3 regions of the Pontibacter korlensis genome follow, and region 1 is predicted to be linked to each of the others. Evidence: riboswitches for the same ligand, from Rfam matches in the RefSeq annotation. Region 1 holds a riboswitch; each other region holds the start of a gene.
What was found. A riboswitch is a leader RNA that binds a small molecule or an ion and turns the genes downstream of it on or off. The one in region 1 is predicted to bind S-adenosylmethionine.

Region 2: another riboswitch for S-adenosylmethionine. It lies ahead of PKOR_RS12725 (O-acetylhomoserine aminocarboxypropyltransferase/cysteine synthase family protein); the one in region 1 lies ahead of PKOR_RS14030 (ATP-grasp domain-containing protein).
Region 3: another riboswitch for S-adenosylmethionine. It lies ahead of metH (methionine synthase); the one in region 1 lies ahead of PKOR_RS14030 (ATP-grasp domain-containing protein).

Annotation. Positions count from the first base shown of each region.
Region 1 covers NZ_CP009621.1:3,276,556-3,280,752, reverse strand. The annotation lists gene PKOR_RS14040 (amidoligase family protein) at 1-43, shown strand, start outside; gene PKOR_RS14035 (gamma-glutamyl-gamma-aminobutyrate hydrolase family protein) at 28-954, shown strand; SAM riboswitch class I at 1,096-1,198, shown strand; gene PKOR_RS14030 (ATP-grasp domain-containing protein) at 1,542-2,525, shown strand; gene PKOR_RS14025 (LLM class flavin-dependent oxidoreductase) at 2,528-3,547, shown strand; partial or broken gene PKOR_RS14020 (glycoside hydrolase family 172 protein) at 3,737-4,197, opposite strand, start outside.
Region 2 covers NZ_CP009621.1:2,943,696-2,947,892, reverse strand. The annotation lists gene PKOR_RS12730 (homoserine O-acetyltransferase family protein) at 1-727, opposite strand, end outside; gene PKOR_RS12725 (O-acetylhomoserine aminocarboxypropyltransferase/cysteine synthase family protein) at 742-2,064, opposite strand; SAM riboswitch class I at 2,361-2,470, opposite strand; gene xseA (exodeoxyribonuclease VII large subunit) at 3,278-4,197, shown strand, end outside.
Region 3 covers NZ_CP009621.1:1,408,657-1,412,853, forward strand. The annotation lists gene metH (methionine synthase) at 1-2,588, opposite strand, end outside; SAM riboswitch class I at 2,663-2,767, opposite strand; gene rpmA (50S ribosomal protein L27) at 3,021-3,290, opposite strand; gene rplU (50S ribosomal protein L21) at 3,361-3,669, opposite strand.

The sequences.
Region 1 (4,197 bases):
GAGCAGATGGATTAAAAGAACAGAACAATGGCTAACCTACTAAAGCAAAAGTATAAGATAGACCGCAACAGACCTACCATCGGTATAACGGGACCTGACAAGGGAGGAGGCGCTGCCTGGTTCTTCACCGCCCTGTCGGTATTGCTTGCTGGTGGATGGCCTGTTCGTATCACTCCTTCCAGACCTCGTACTGCAGACGGCCTGCAGGCCCTGATTATAGGCGGCGGTGCCGATGTGGATCCCAGCACTTATGAGCAGGAACATGTGATAGATGATTACCTGCAACAAACGCTAAGGCAGCCCAACAAAAACATTTTCCGACGCGTGGGCCGATTCGTCCGGTGGGTGTGGTATCCGGCAGTCTTTTTTGTGCGCAAGCTCATGAGCCGGAAGCTGTCTTTTGGCCTGGACCGTGAACGTGACCACCTGGAGTTTCAGCTGCTGGACCAGGCCACAAAAAAAGGACTTCCGGTTATGGGCATTTGCCGCGGAGCCCAACTAATGAACGTATACTTCCGGGGAACGCTTTACCGAAGTATAAACTCATTTTACATGGAGGAACCTAATCCTGCGAGTGTGTTTCCTGTGAAGAAAGTGCACATAAAGCCGGGAAGTAAGTTGGAGCGCGTATTAGGAACACAACAATTAGAGGTAAATGCGCTGCATAACCAGGCTGTGAAAGAGCCTGGTCAAGCAATCGACATAGTTGCCCGTGAACCAAACCAGGTAGTGCAAGGCATAGAACATACCGTGCAGGATTTCATGATTGGCGTGCAATGGCACCCTGAATACCTGCCACAGAGCAAATTACACCGCAGGCTGTTCAAAGCACTGGTGCAACAGGCCAAAGGAGTTAACCAGCAGATAGAAGAACAGGATATGCAGGCAGCCCTGGCCGAACCAAGAGCCGAAGCCTTGAAAGAAATAGAAGAGGCATCAATAAAGCAGGAGTAAAAGCCATAATTACTTTTTCATTTAGAGTGAATTTTGGCTTAACAAGATTGATGTAGCTACATTTTTTTTCCTCACATTTGGAAATAAAAAATTCTGCTTGCAACTTTGCAACCGTAAAGTCATAATACCTACACCGTATTTGATTTATAAAGAAGAAGGGAGAGAACAGGCTCTAAGAACTTCTAGCAACCAGTTACTAAACCAGGTGCTAATTCCTGCCTAAAAAATTTAGGGGATATAAATTGGTTAACATGAAAATCTCAGCTTACAACCTTACGGGTAACTTACAAAACCGAATTACATCACTTTCTTTCGGTTCATCTTCTATCTATTCTCATACTTGTTGTTGCTGTTGTTGCTAGCCCGGCTGCAAGAGCTGTTGTCGCAATAATTCTATTTAGGCCATAACACCTCTTACACGTAGCCCCAAGGGATAGCTTTGTCTTTTTTGCACTTGCTGCAGAAAGATCCTAACAATGCTACACCCTGAGCCCCAAGCATTTTAGTAGCCTGTTTCCTGCCAGGTTGATGCTGCAGGAAGTCCTTAAGAACCCTTATAAACTCATTTATACTTTAAACTCAGACTTATGTCGACTAATCAATCAGAAAGACCAATAGCTATATTTCATGAGCACCAGGAGTGGTTCCGCCCTTTGTTTAACGAGCTTGATGCTCGTGGCATCGCTTTTGAGCGCCTGAATGCAGCAGAACATACTTATGACCTTGCTTCTCCGGAGCAGAACTACAGCCTGTTCTTCAACCGCATGAGCCCTTCTGCTTACCTGCGCAACAACGAGCAAGGCATTTTCTATACTTTAAACCTGCTGGCACACCTGGAGGCAAAAGGTGTAACCGTCATTAATGGTTACAAAGCATTCCAGTACGAAACTTCGAAAGCACTGCAAATGTCACTGCTGGAGAAACTGGGTCTGCCTTACCCGAAAGCCCGCGTAATCAACCATGCTTCGCAGGCTGTAAAGGCTGCTGAAGGACTTCGCTTCCCTATCGTGGTAAAAGCCAACATTGGTGGTAGCGGTGCAGGTATTACTCGTTTCGACTCTCAGGAGGAGTTAGCACTGGCTGTAACCTCTGGTCAAATAGCCTTAGGTATAGACCACACTGCCCTGGTACAGGAGTTTATTCCTGCTCGTGGTGGCCACATTAACCGTGTGGAGACTCTGGGAGGCAAGTTTCTGTATGCCATCAAGGTTTATACTTCCGGCGAAAGCTTTAACCTCTGCCCTGCCGACATCTGCCAGACTACCGGTGGTAAAGAACTGGTACGGAACGCATGTGCTATCGATGCTCCTAAGAACGGCATGAAAGTAGAAGCCTTTACACCTGAGCAGGAAGTAATTGACGCTATTGAGCGCATTGTGCAGGAAGCTGGCATCGACGTTGGAGGCATTGAGTATACTGTAGATGACCGTGACGGCCAGATCTACTACTACGATGTGAATGCCCTTTCTAACTTCGTGGCTGATGCTGTTAATGTGATCGGCTTTAACCCCCACGCTAAACTTGTTGACTTCCTTGCAGAGAAAGCTCAGCTAAAGAAGGAGGAGGTATAAGCATGGAGTACGGATATTGGTTACCGGTATTTGGCGGCTGGCTTCGAAACGTAGAAGACGAAAGTATGTCGTCGGACTGGAATTATGTAAAAAAGCTGGCGCAGCGAAGCGAAGACTGGGGCTACAGCATTTCCCTGATTGCTGAGCTGTTCCTGAATGATATTAAAGGCGAACAGGCACCATCTCTGGAAGCTTGGTCAACGGCAGCGGCACTAGCGGCAGTAACAGAGAAACTGGAGCTAATGGTAGCCGTACGACCTACCTTTCATAACCCGGCTATACTTGCCAAGCAGGCAGCTAACATAGCACAGATCGGTGGCGACAGGCTGTCCCTGAACGTAGTGTCTTCCTGGTGGAAGGATGAGGCCACCAAGTATGGACTACACTTTGAAGAGCACGATGACCGCTACGCCCGCACAAAAGAGTGGCTGAACGTGGTCACAGGTGTTTGGGAGCAGGATCACTTCTCCTACGAAGGCAAGTACTACAAAGTAGATGACAACGTACTACAGCCAAAGCCGAAGAAAAAGCCCTTCATTTATGCAGGTGGTGAATCAGAGGCTGCTAAGACGCTCATCAGCAAGCAGTGCGATGGCTACGTCATGCACGGCGATTCGCCTGAGCTCATCGGTAAGCGTATCGACGACATGAAGCGCCGTCGCGAAGCATGGGGACTGCCTCCAATGAAGTTCGGAGTTGCTGCTTACAGCATTATCCGTAATTCTGAGCAGGAGGTAAAGCAGGAAATAGACCGCATCACTAATGTGAAAGAGTCTAATGCTGGTTTTAAAAATATGCAGCAGTGGATTTCGGGTACGCAGTTAGAGCGACAGCTTACCCTGCAGGATTATTCTGTATCAAACCGTGGCTTGCGCTCAGGACTTTTGGGTACACCTGCCCAGGTACAGGACCGTATTGCAGAGTTTGAGGCTGTAGGAGTAGACTTTTTCCTGCTGCAGTGCAGCCCTCAGTTAGAAGAAATGGAGCGCTTCTCTGAGACAATCATAAATGTTGTAGCTTAAGACTAACCTTGCTGGAGCAGGGACCAGCTTACTGCTTTCCTGCTCTCAGTACACATATTGGCTCACCTTAAACAAACATAAACTAAGCCTAACCTTCCCTGCCGCTCTTGTAGCGGCAGGGATTTTTTTATTAGTATAGGCTAACCGCTTCGGATCTTCCAGCCCCACAACAATGGCCGTTTTTGCTTTTTACATAAGTTTCAGATCAATGTAGTCGATCATCATTTTCTCCCCGAAGCCCTCTGCCGGAATCCACTTAAACTCCATTACCTGTTTTCCTGGCTTCAGCTCAAAGGTGCCAAGGTCAACTACCTCTGCTTTACCTGGGGCTACTTCAGACTTAAAGTTGAGTTCTTTCTTTACCTGCTGCCCATTTAGCGCCACTCCAAACTTACCTCCTTCAGGAGACTTTACCACCTGCGCTTTTACGCTGTAGGTACCTGGTTTATCAACTTTGAACGTAGTGGTTAGCTTGTTTTCTTTTTTAGGATCTCCGTGCCATAAAAGTATTTTATGGCCGCTTACTCGGTCAAATATCCTTTCATCCGCAAACACATCTGTTGTGGCCCATCCACCTGAGTTATCTTCGATCTGCATGCTCTCCCCTTCTATAACGCCAGGTTTGCGGTAAACCTGGTAAGGAATTTCAA
Region 2 (4,197 bases), 330 kb from region 1:
TTTTTTCACCCTGATACACCTGGTAACTGGCTGCTCTGAAATTATCGGTGATGCTGTGTCCTGGCTCCTGTTGTGCCTCATTATAGGTATTGTAGTGCCTGTATGAAAGCATAGCGATAGCACGGGCTGTTTTCATTCCCTCTTTGCCCGCATCTTCGGTACTTGTTGCCCAGGTGGGGTCCTGTCGGATAGCCATTCGCTGGCTCTCGTTGAAGGCAATTCCCCATGGAGAATGGCGGGCATTGCTTGCTACATGCACCAGCCGCTCAAACACATCAGGCTTTTGCAGCGCCCACTCCAGCGCCTGCTGCCCACCTAATGAGCTACCGATCAAGGTATGTACACGCTCAAATGCCAGCTCTTTCCGCAGCAAATCAAAAGCACGCACTATGTCGCGGTTGGTTAGTTGTGGAAAGGTATGGAAGTATGGCTGAAGCGTTGTAGGGTTAACCGAGAGCGGCCCTGTAGAGCCATAGCAACCACCCAAGGTATTAGCACATACTATAAACCACTCATTTGGATCATAGAGCTTGCCCGCTCCAAATAAGTCGCACCACCAGTCGGTAAAATCGGAGCTGCCGGTTAGGGCATGGCATACCCACACCACGTTACTTTGCTGCGGATTTAAAGTACCATAAGTTGTATAATTGAGCTGGAAGCCAGGAAGCACTGCTCCTGACTCCAACTTAAACTCTTCTTGATAATGAAAAACGTGATGTGTTGGCATTTTATACTTTTTACTTAGGCTGTGGCCGTCTCTGCCGCTCCTACTTTGGCAAAGGCTTGCTCAAAATCTGCTTTAATGTCGTCGATGTGCTCAATACCCGCTGAAACGCGCAGCAGGGTTGGCTCTACACCAGCATTTAGTTGCTCTGTTTCAGAAAGCTGTTGGTGTGTGGTAGAGGCAGGGTGGATGATCAATGTTTTGGCATCCCCCACGTTGGCTAAGTGGCTCACCAGTTGCAGGCTATTTACAAAGGCCTCAGCCTGCTGCTTGTCGCCTTTCAATTTAAAGGAGAGCACGCCCCCGAAACCTCGCTTCAGATACTTTTTCGCCAGTTCGTGATAAGGGCTACTTTCCAAGCCAGGATAGTTAACGCTTTCAACCAGTTCATGCTGTTCCAGCCACTCAGCCAGTGCTTGTGCATTTTGTACTGTTCTATCCACACGCAGAGAGAGTGTTTCGAGCCCCTGCAATAACAAGAAAGAGTTGAATGGGCTGAGTGCAGGACCAAAGTCACGCAAGCCTTCCACTCGGGCACGGATAGCAAAAGCTATGTTGCCAAAAGGTCCGTCCTCTCCGAATACTTCCCAGAAGTTAAGGCCATGGTATCCTTCTGATGGCTCTGAGAATTGTGGGAACTTGCCGTTGCCCCAATTAAAGTTACCTCCGTCTACAATTAAGCCACCTATGCTAGTACCGTGGCCACCAATCCACTTTGTAGCAGACTCCACTACTACGTTAGCGCCATGCTCCAGCGGCCGGAACAGGTAACCACCAGCTCCGAAAGTATTATCTACCACCAGGGGTATATCATACTTGCGGGCAAGTGCAGCTACTGCCTCAAAATCAGGAATATTGAAGCGTGGGTTACCGATGGTTTCCACATAAATGGCTTTGGTCTTATCATCAATAAGCTTTTCATAGCTTGCCACATTATCGCTTTCTGCAAACCGGGCCTCAACGCCAAGGCGCTTAAACGACACTTTGAACTGGTTGTAGGTGCCGCCGTACAGGTAGCTGGTAGAGATAAAGTTTTCTCCGGCTGAGAGTATGTTGTTTAGTGCCAGAAACTGTGCTGCCTGCCCCGAAGCCACTGCCACTGCAGCTACTCCGCCTTCCAACGCCGCAATGCGCTTCTCAAACACATCTGTTGTAGGGTTCATGATACGGGTATAGATGTTCCCGAACTCCTTTAGTGCAAAGAGGTTAGCCCCATGCTCGGCATTTTTGAAGGCATAGGAAGTAGTTTGGTAAATAGGAACGGCACGAGACTGTGTGGTTGGATCTATTTCCTGGCCAGCATGCAGCTGAAGTGTTTCGAAGTGCAATGGTTTAGACATGGTTGTGTAGCTATTTAAGGTTTGAAGGAAAAGTATAAATGATGTGTAGTCGGAGTTGACTGCTAAGGTATAAGTTGGCTTTAGCAGCAGATATCAGATCTGCCACTAAGCCGTTTATTGAAGACAGGAATTTTATACCTGGATTAGCAACAACAGCTTTGCATGACACACATGGATGTGCGCATGACTGAAGCTCTAGCAGGAGCTAAAAAGAAGTTTTGCAACAGTAGTGCTACTGTCGGCAATGGTAATAATACGTGCTGTGTTGGCTTGATTCCCTTTTTCATGACCGTATCAATTTATATTCGTCCGGCACCCTGCCAAACTCAGGAATTAGCACCTTAACACCGAAGGTTAGGTTGCTAGCGTTTCACAGAGCCTGTCTCTCCACGCTTCTTTATAAATCAATATCCGCAAAGGGATTATTGACTTGATGATGCAAGTATACGGGGGCTATTTTAAAAAAGCCAAATTATTTTGATGTTTTTTGAAAAGTTCTCTCTGATAAGTATGCTTTTCTGCTAACTGTCTAAGCAAATAAATAGTCGTAGTTTGTTTGTTTTCCCTCCGCTTTCTTGCCTCATGTTTCAAGACTTGTGTCCTGCTATAATGGAGAGTATGGCAATTCAACTGACTTAAATTGCCATACTTTCATGGTTACAGCTTTCTGAACTTGAGGCAAGATATCCTTTTTTGCTATTGTTCATCCCTAGCTTCACAACCAACTCAATTTACCTCCAGCTTTGGTGCCCTCCAGGCCGGGAGGCCTCGTCTTTGGGCATCGCGCTGTGTTCCCTCCTGCGCCAAAGCGCTGCCCTTCGGGCACCGGATCTCACAAGGCGCTCAACCTAAGGACTGGGATCAGACTCTATAGCTCCACCCTTTGCTAAACCCCTTTGAAGGGGCACAGGGGGATGTTTATCGTTCCCAAAAATTCCCCTCCTCGGAGGGGTGGGTTTATCTGAATAGCTCTCTGCCCCTGCAGTACTAGTTGAGTTACAAACTTACTTCTATAAAAAGGCAAGCATTACAAACCCGCGCCAGCGGAAGTGTATATCCTTACTCACATATCAATCCTGTAAATCCTGTTTGGGAAAAGCAAAAAACTTTTTCTCCACGACCTTACTAATCATCTTAGTCAAAAAAGTCCTATCTTCGGGACTTAGGAGCCGGTTTTCTGCCGGTTGTGCAGGAGAAGAAACGTAGTTGCCCCATGTCCCAGATCTTTTTTCGCCAAACCATTGCGTATGAGGAGCACCAGGCCCCGCTCTCGCTGTATGAACTGCACCAGCAGATACGCGAGGAGCTGGAAGTGGCGTTTCCGGATAGCTATTGGGTAGTAGCAGAAGTAGCACAGGTAAACGTGGATCGTAGGAAAGGCCACCGTTACCTGACTCTGGTAGATAAAGGCGACGACGCGCGTCAAATGCTGGCACAGGCCCGCGCAACTATTTGGGGCTCTCGCTATCAAATGTTGAGCCGTTACTTTGAGGAGAAAACAGGGCAGCCGCTGCGTGCAGGGCTGAAAGTACTGCTGCAGGCATCAGTGCGTTTCCATGAGCTTTACGGCCTCAGCCTCGACATCAGTAATATTGACCCTAATTATACTATTGGCGACCTGGCTCGCCAGCGGCTCGAAACACTGAAGCGACTTGAAGCAGAGGGATTGCTCGAGGCCAACAAAGAACTGGAGCTGCCACTGGTACCGCAACGTTTGGCCGTTATATCATCTGCCACCGCAGCAGGTTTCCAAGACTTTATGCATCAGCTGGAGAACAACAGCTACGGTTATGATTTCCAAACCACACTTTTCCCGGCCACGGTACAGGGCAACGAAGCGCCGGCTTCGGTAGCGCAAGCATTTGCACAGATTGCCCGGCACAGCGACCAGTTTGATGCTATTGTACTGATTCGTGGCGGAGGCTCTCAGACAGACTTGAGCTGCTTCGACGACTATAAAATTGCAGCGGCCATTGGTAATTCGCCGCTTCCGGTGCTAACAGGTATAGGCCATGAGCGGGACGAAAGTATAGCCGATATGCTAGCCAACACGCGCCTGAAAACACCTACAGCTGTTGCCGGTTTCCTGATTGACAGATTTAGGGAGGCGGAAGAACACGCAGAAGATCTGTT
Region 3 (4,197 bases), 1.9 Mb from region 1:
CTACGGGAGGCATCGTGCACGTGCACCACCGGCCCGCTGTATTGCGGCGCGATTTTAACGGCTGTGTGTACGCGGGAGGTAGTGGCTCCGCCAATCAGCAGGGGAATCTTCATGCCTCTTCGTTCCATCTCCTGCGCCACATACACCATTTCATCCAGTGAAGGCGTAATCAGACCGCTCAGGCCAATGATATCCACCTTCTGTGCTTCGGCCTCTGATAATATCTTATCCAGCGACACCATCACGCCAAGGTCAATCACCTCATAGTTGTTACAGGCCAGTACCACGCCCACAATGTTTTTGCCGATGTCGTGTACGTCGCCTTTCACGGTCGCCATCAGGATGGTGCCTGCCGTTGATTTGGAGGTATCGGATGCCAGTTTCTCCTGCTCCATGAACGGCAGCAGGTACGCTACGGACTTCTTCATCACACGGGCACTCTTCACGACCTGTGGCAGGAACATTTTACCGGCACCGAACAAGTCGCCTACTACGGTCATACCGGCCATCAGCGGACCTTCAATCACCTCTAAGGTTTTAGTGGCTTTCTGTCGTGCTTCCTCGGTGTCCTCTTCTATAAATTCTACAATGCCTTTTACCAGGGCATGCTTCAGGCGCTCTTCCACAGGCACTTTGCGCCAGCTGTTGTCCGCCTGTGCAGCACCCTTGCCTTTGCCCTTGATGGTATCTGCATAGGTTACCAGTTTCTCTGTCGCATCCGGGTGGCGGTTGAAGATGACGTCCTCAATCAGGTCGCGCAGCTCTACAGGTACCTCGTCATAAACACCCAGCATACCGGCGTTCACAATACCCATGTCCATGCCGGCCTGCACCGCATAGTACAGGAAGACTGTATGCATGGCCTCGCGCACCAGGTCATTACCGCGGAATGAGAACGACAGGTTACTTACCCCACCACTCACTAGCGCGTGTGGCAGGTTAGCTTTTATCCATTTTACCGACTCCAGGTATTCTACTGCATAATTGTTATGCTCTTCTATACCGGTGGCAATGGCTAATATATTCGGGTCGAAAATGATGTCTTGTGGCGGGAAACCTACTTCTTCTGTCAGGATGCGGTAAGCACGTCCGCAGATTTCAATTCTTCGCTCTAGTGTGTCGGCCTGGCCTTCCTCATCGAATGCCATCACAACGGCAGCAGCGCCATACTGGCGCACTTTGCGGGCCTGCTGCTTAAAGTTCTCCTCGCCTTCTTTTAAGGAGATGGAGTTGACGATGGACTTACCCTGCACACACTTCAGGCCTGCTTCCAAGACCGTCCATTTAGACGAGTCGATCATGATCGGCAGCTTAGCTATGTCCGGCTCGGAGGCAATCAGGTTCAGGAAGTTGGTCATGGCCTCCTCAGAGTCCAGCATACCTTCGTCCATGTTCACGTCGATGATCTGGGCACCGCCTTCTACCTGCTGCTGCGCTACCGAAAGAGCCTCTTCAAACTCTCCGTTTACAATCAGGCGGGCAAATTTTTTGGAGCCGGTTACGTTCGTGCGCTCGCCCACATTCACAAACAGGGTTTCCGGTGTAATGGTAAGCGGTTCTAGTCCGCTGAAGCGCGAGTAAGCAGGAAGCTCAGGAACGACACGTGGTTTATGTTTGGCAGAAAGTTCTGCAATGCGCCGGATATGATCCGGTGTGGTACCGCAGCAGCCACCTAATATATTTATCAGGCCTTCCTGCAGGTACTCCTCTACAATAGCACCCATTTCATCTGCCGTTTCATCGTAACCGCCAAAGGCATTTGGCAGACCGGCATTCGGGTAGGCACTGATATACACATCCGCAATACGCGACAGTTCCTGGATGTGTGTTTTCAGCTGGCGCGCCCCCAGGGCACAGTTAAAACCAATGCTGATGATAGGAGCATGCGAGATAGAATTCCAGAATGCCTCTACCGTCTGGCCAGACAAGGTACGGCCGCTGGCATCGGTAATAGTACCAGACACCATGATGGGCAGCTCTTTGCCGCCATCCTGCACATATTGCTCTGCGGCAAAAAGGGCAGCCTTACAGTTGAGCGTATCGAACACCGTCTCTATCAGCAGCACATCGCAGCCACCATCCACCAGGCCACGCACCTGCTCATAGTAAGCTTCCACCAGTTGGTCGAAAGTGATGGCGCGGTAGCCAGGGTTATTTACATCCGGGGAAAGGGAAGCTGTACGGTTGGTTGGGCCAATGGCGCCGGCTACAAAACGCGGCTTGTCCGGGTTCTGCGCTGTTACCTCGTCTGCTGCCTCGCGTGCCAGCCTGGCCGATTCATAGTTCAACTCATACACCAGGTCCTCCATATGGTAATCGGCCATGGCAATGCTGGTGCCGCTGAAAGTGTTGGTTTCCACAATATCGGCACCAGCGTTCAGGTACTCCACGTGTATGGCCTTGATAATGTCCGGGCGGGTGATGGAGAGCAGATCGTTGTTGCCCTTCAGGTCACTGGGATGATCTTTAAAGCGTTCGCCACGGAAATCTGCTTCTGAAAGCTGGTAACGCTGAATCATGGTGCCCATCGCGCCGTCCAGCACGAGCACACGCTCCTTCAGCAAACTATGAATGGGATGTTTTGTCATTTTCGGTGTCTTCTTTCTTCTCTAAGTCTTCTACACAACTTATCAAGAAGGACACCTGAGTTTAGGCAGGAGCAATCTTATCTTCCCTGGCAATGCACCAGGAGGGAGTTAGCACCAAGCTTTATACATGGTTGCTAAGACGTCATCGGGCCCTATCCCTCAGTCTTTCTTGATAAGAGATGCAAATATAATGGGATATCCGTAGAAAGTAAATATTTGTTGCACCAGGCACACCTTTACTTTTTCTGAGAAGGCCATAAATGCGAAAAGGGACACTGATGCGTCCCTTTTCTTGAAGAGGTTTAATTTATTACCTATAACCTCTTTGTTATTTATACGCCAGTAAAACTGGTTTGTTGCTTTCCGCTGCCTAAAAACAAAAAAGAGGGACACCTGAGCGGCATCCCTCTTTTCTATAGTGGTAAAGCTAAATTAAGCTTCTGCCTCTACTTTAGGAACTACAGAAACGTAAGAACGGTTTTTCTTACCTTTTCTGAACTGTACAGTACCATCAACCAGTGCAAACAGAGTATGGTCTTTGCCTATACCTACGTTTGTGCTTGGGTGGTGCGCAGTACCTCTTTGTCTTACAATGATGTTACCTGCAATAATGTCCTGGCCACCGTAAATCTTAACACCAAGTCGTTTAGAATGCGATTCGCGGCCGTTATTGGAACTACCAACGCCTTTTTTGTGTGCCATTTTCTTTTACTATTTAACTGGGTTAGGAAACCTAAACCCAAAAGTTCTACGATTAATTTCTTCTTACTGCTTAACCAATGTTTTCGATAAGAACCTTGGTATACTGCTGGCGGTGGCCGCGAGACTTCTTATACCCTTTTCTTCTCTTCTTCTTGAAAACAAGCACTTTGTCAGCTTTAACGTCTCCTAGGATTTTGCCAGTTACCTTAACACCATCCACAAAAGGAGCGCCAACAGTGATTGTACCGTTGTCATCAGTTAGAAGAACATTGGCGAACTCAACGGCGTCACCTTCATTGCCGGAAAGCTTGTTAGCGTAGATGAACTTACCGCTCTCTACTTTGGTCTGTTGACCTGCGATTTCTACAATTGCGTACATCAGCTTCAATGTATGTTTAAAGTTTAGTCCGCAAAAGTACGGCTTCATTTTGATATTTGCAACGGCTTGTATAACAATTTGTTCTCACTTCATTTACCTTTCACAATACTGTGGAAAACTTTGTGCATAAACTCGTGTCATTTTTGGAAAACTCTCAAAACCCTGCATAAGATGTTTTGCAACAAGCAGTTGCAGCCAAAACTCCAAAACAAACTTTTCCACAAAAGTTGCCCAAAGCATGCCTGGCAGAGCCAAACAACCCCTTAACTACAGACACACACCTCTGTTTGCAACTGCAACACCCTCTCTTACACTATAATTACACAGCTCAAAGCAGCGCAAAATGCACTTAACACCGATTACATATAGCATTTACAATATTTATCACTTTATATATAAGTGGATTGCAATGTGGATAACGGTGTGAATTACCACTAAAATCAGCCAAAACAGAGCGCTGAGTGGGTGTGCATAAATTGAACAACTTTCGCCCCGCAAATCAAGTTCATTTCTATATATTTGAAGTCA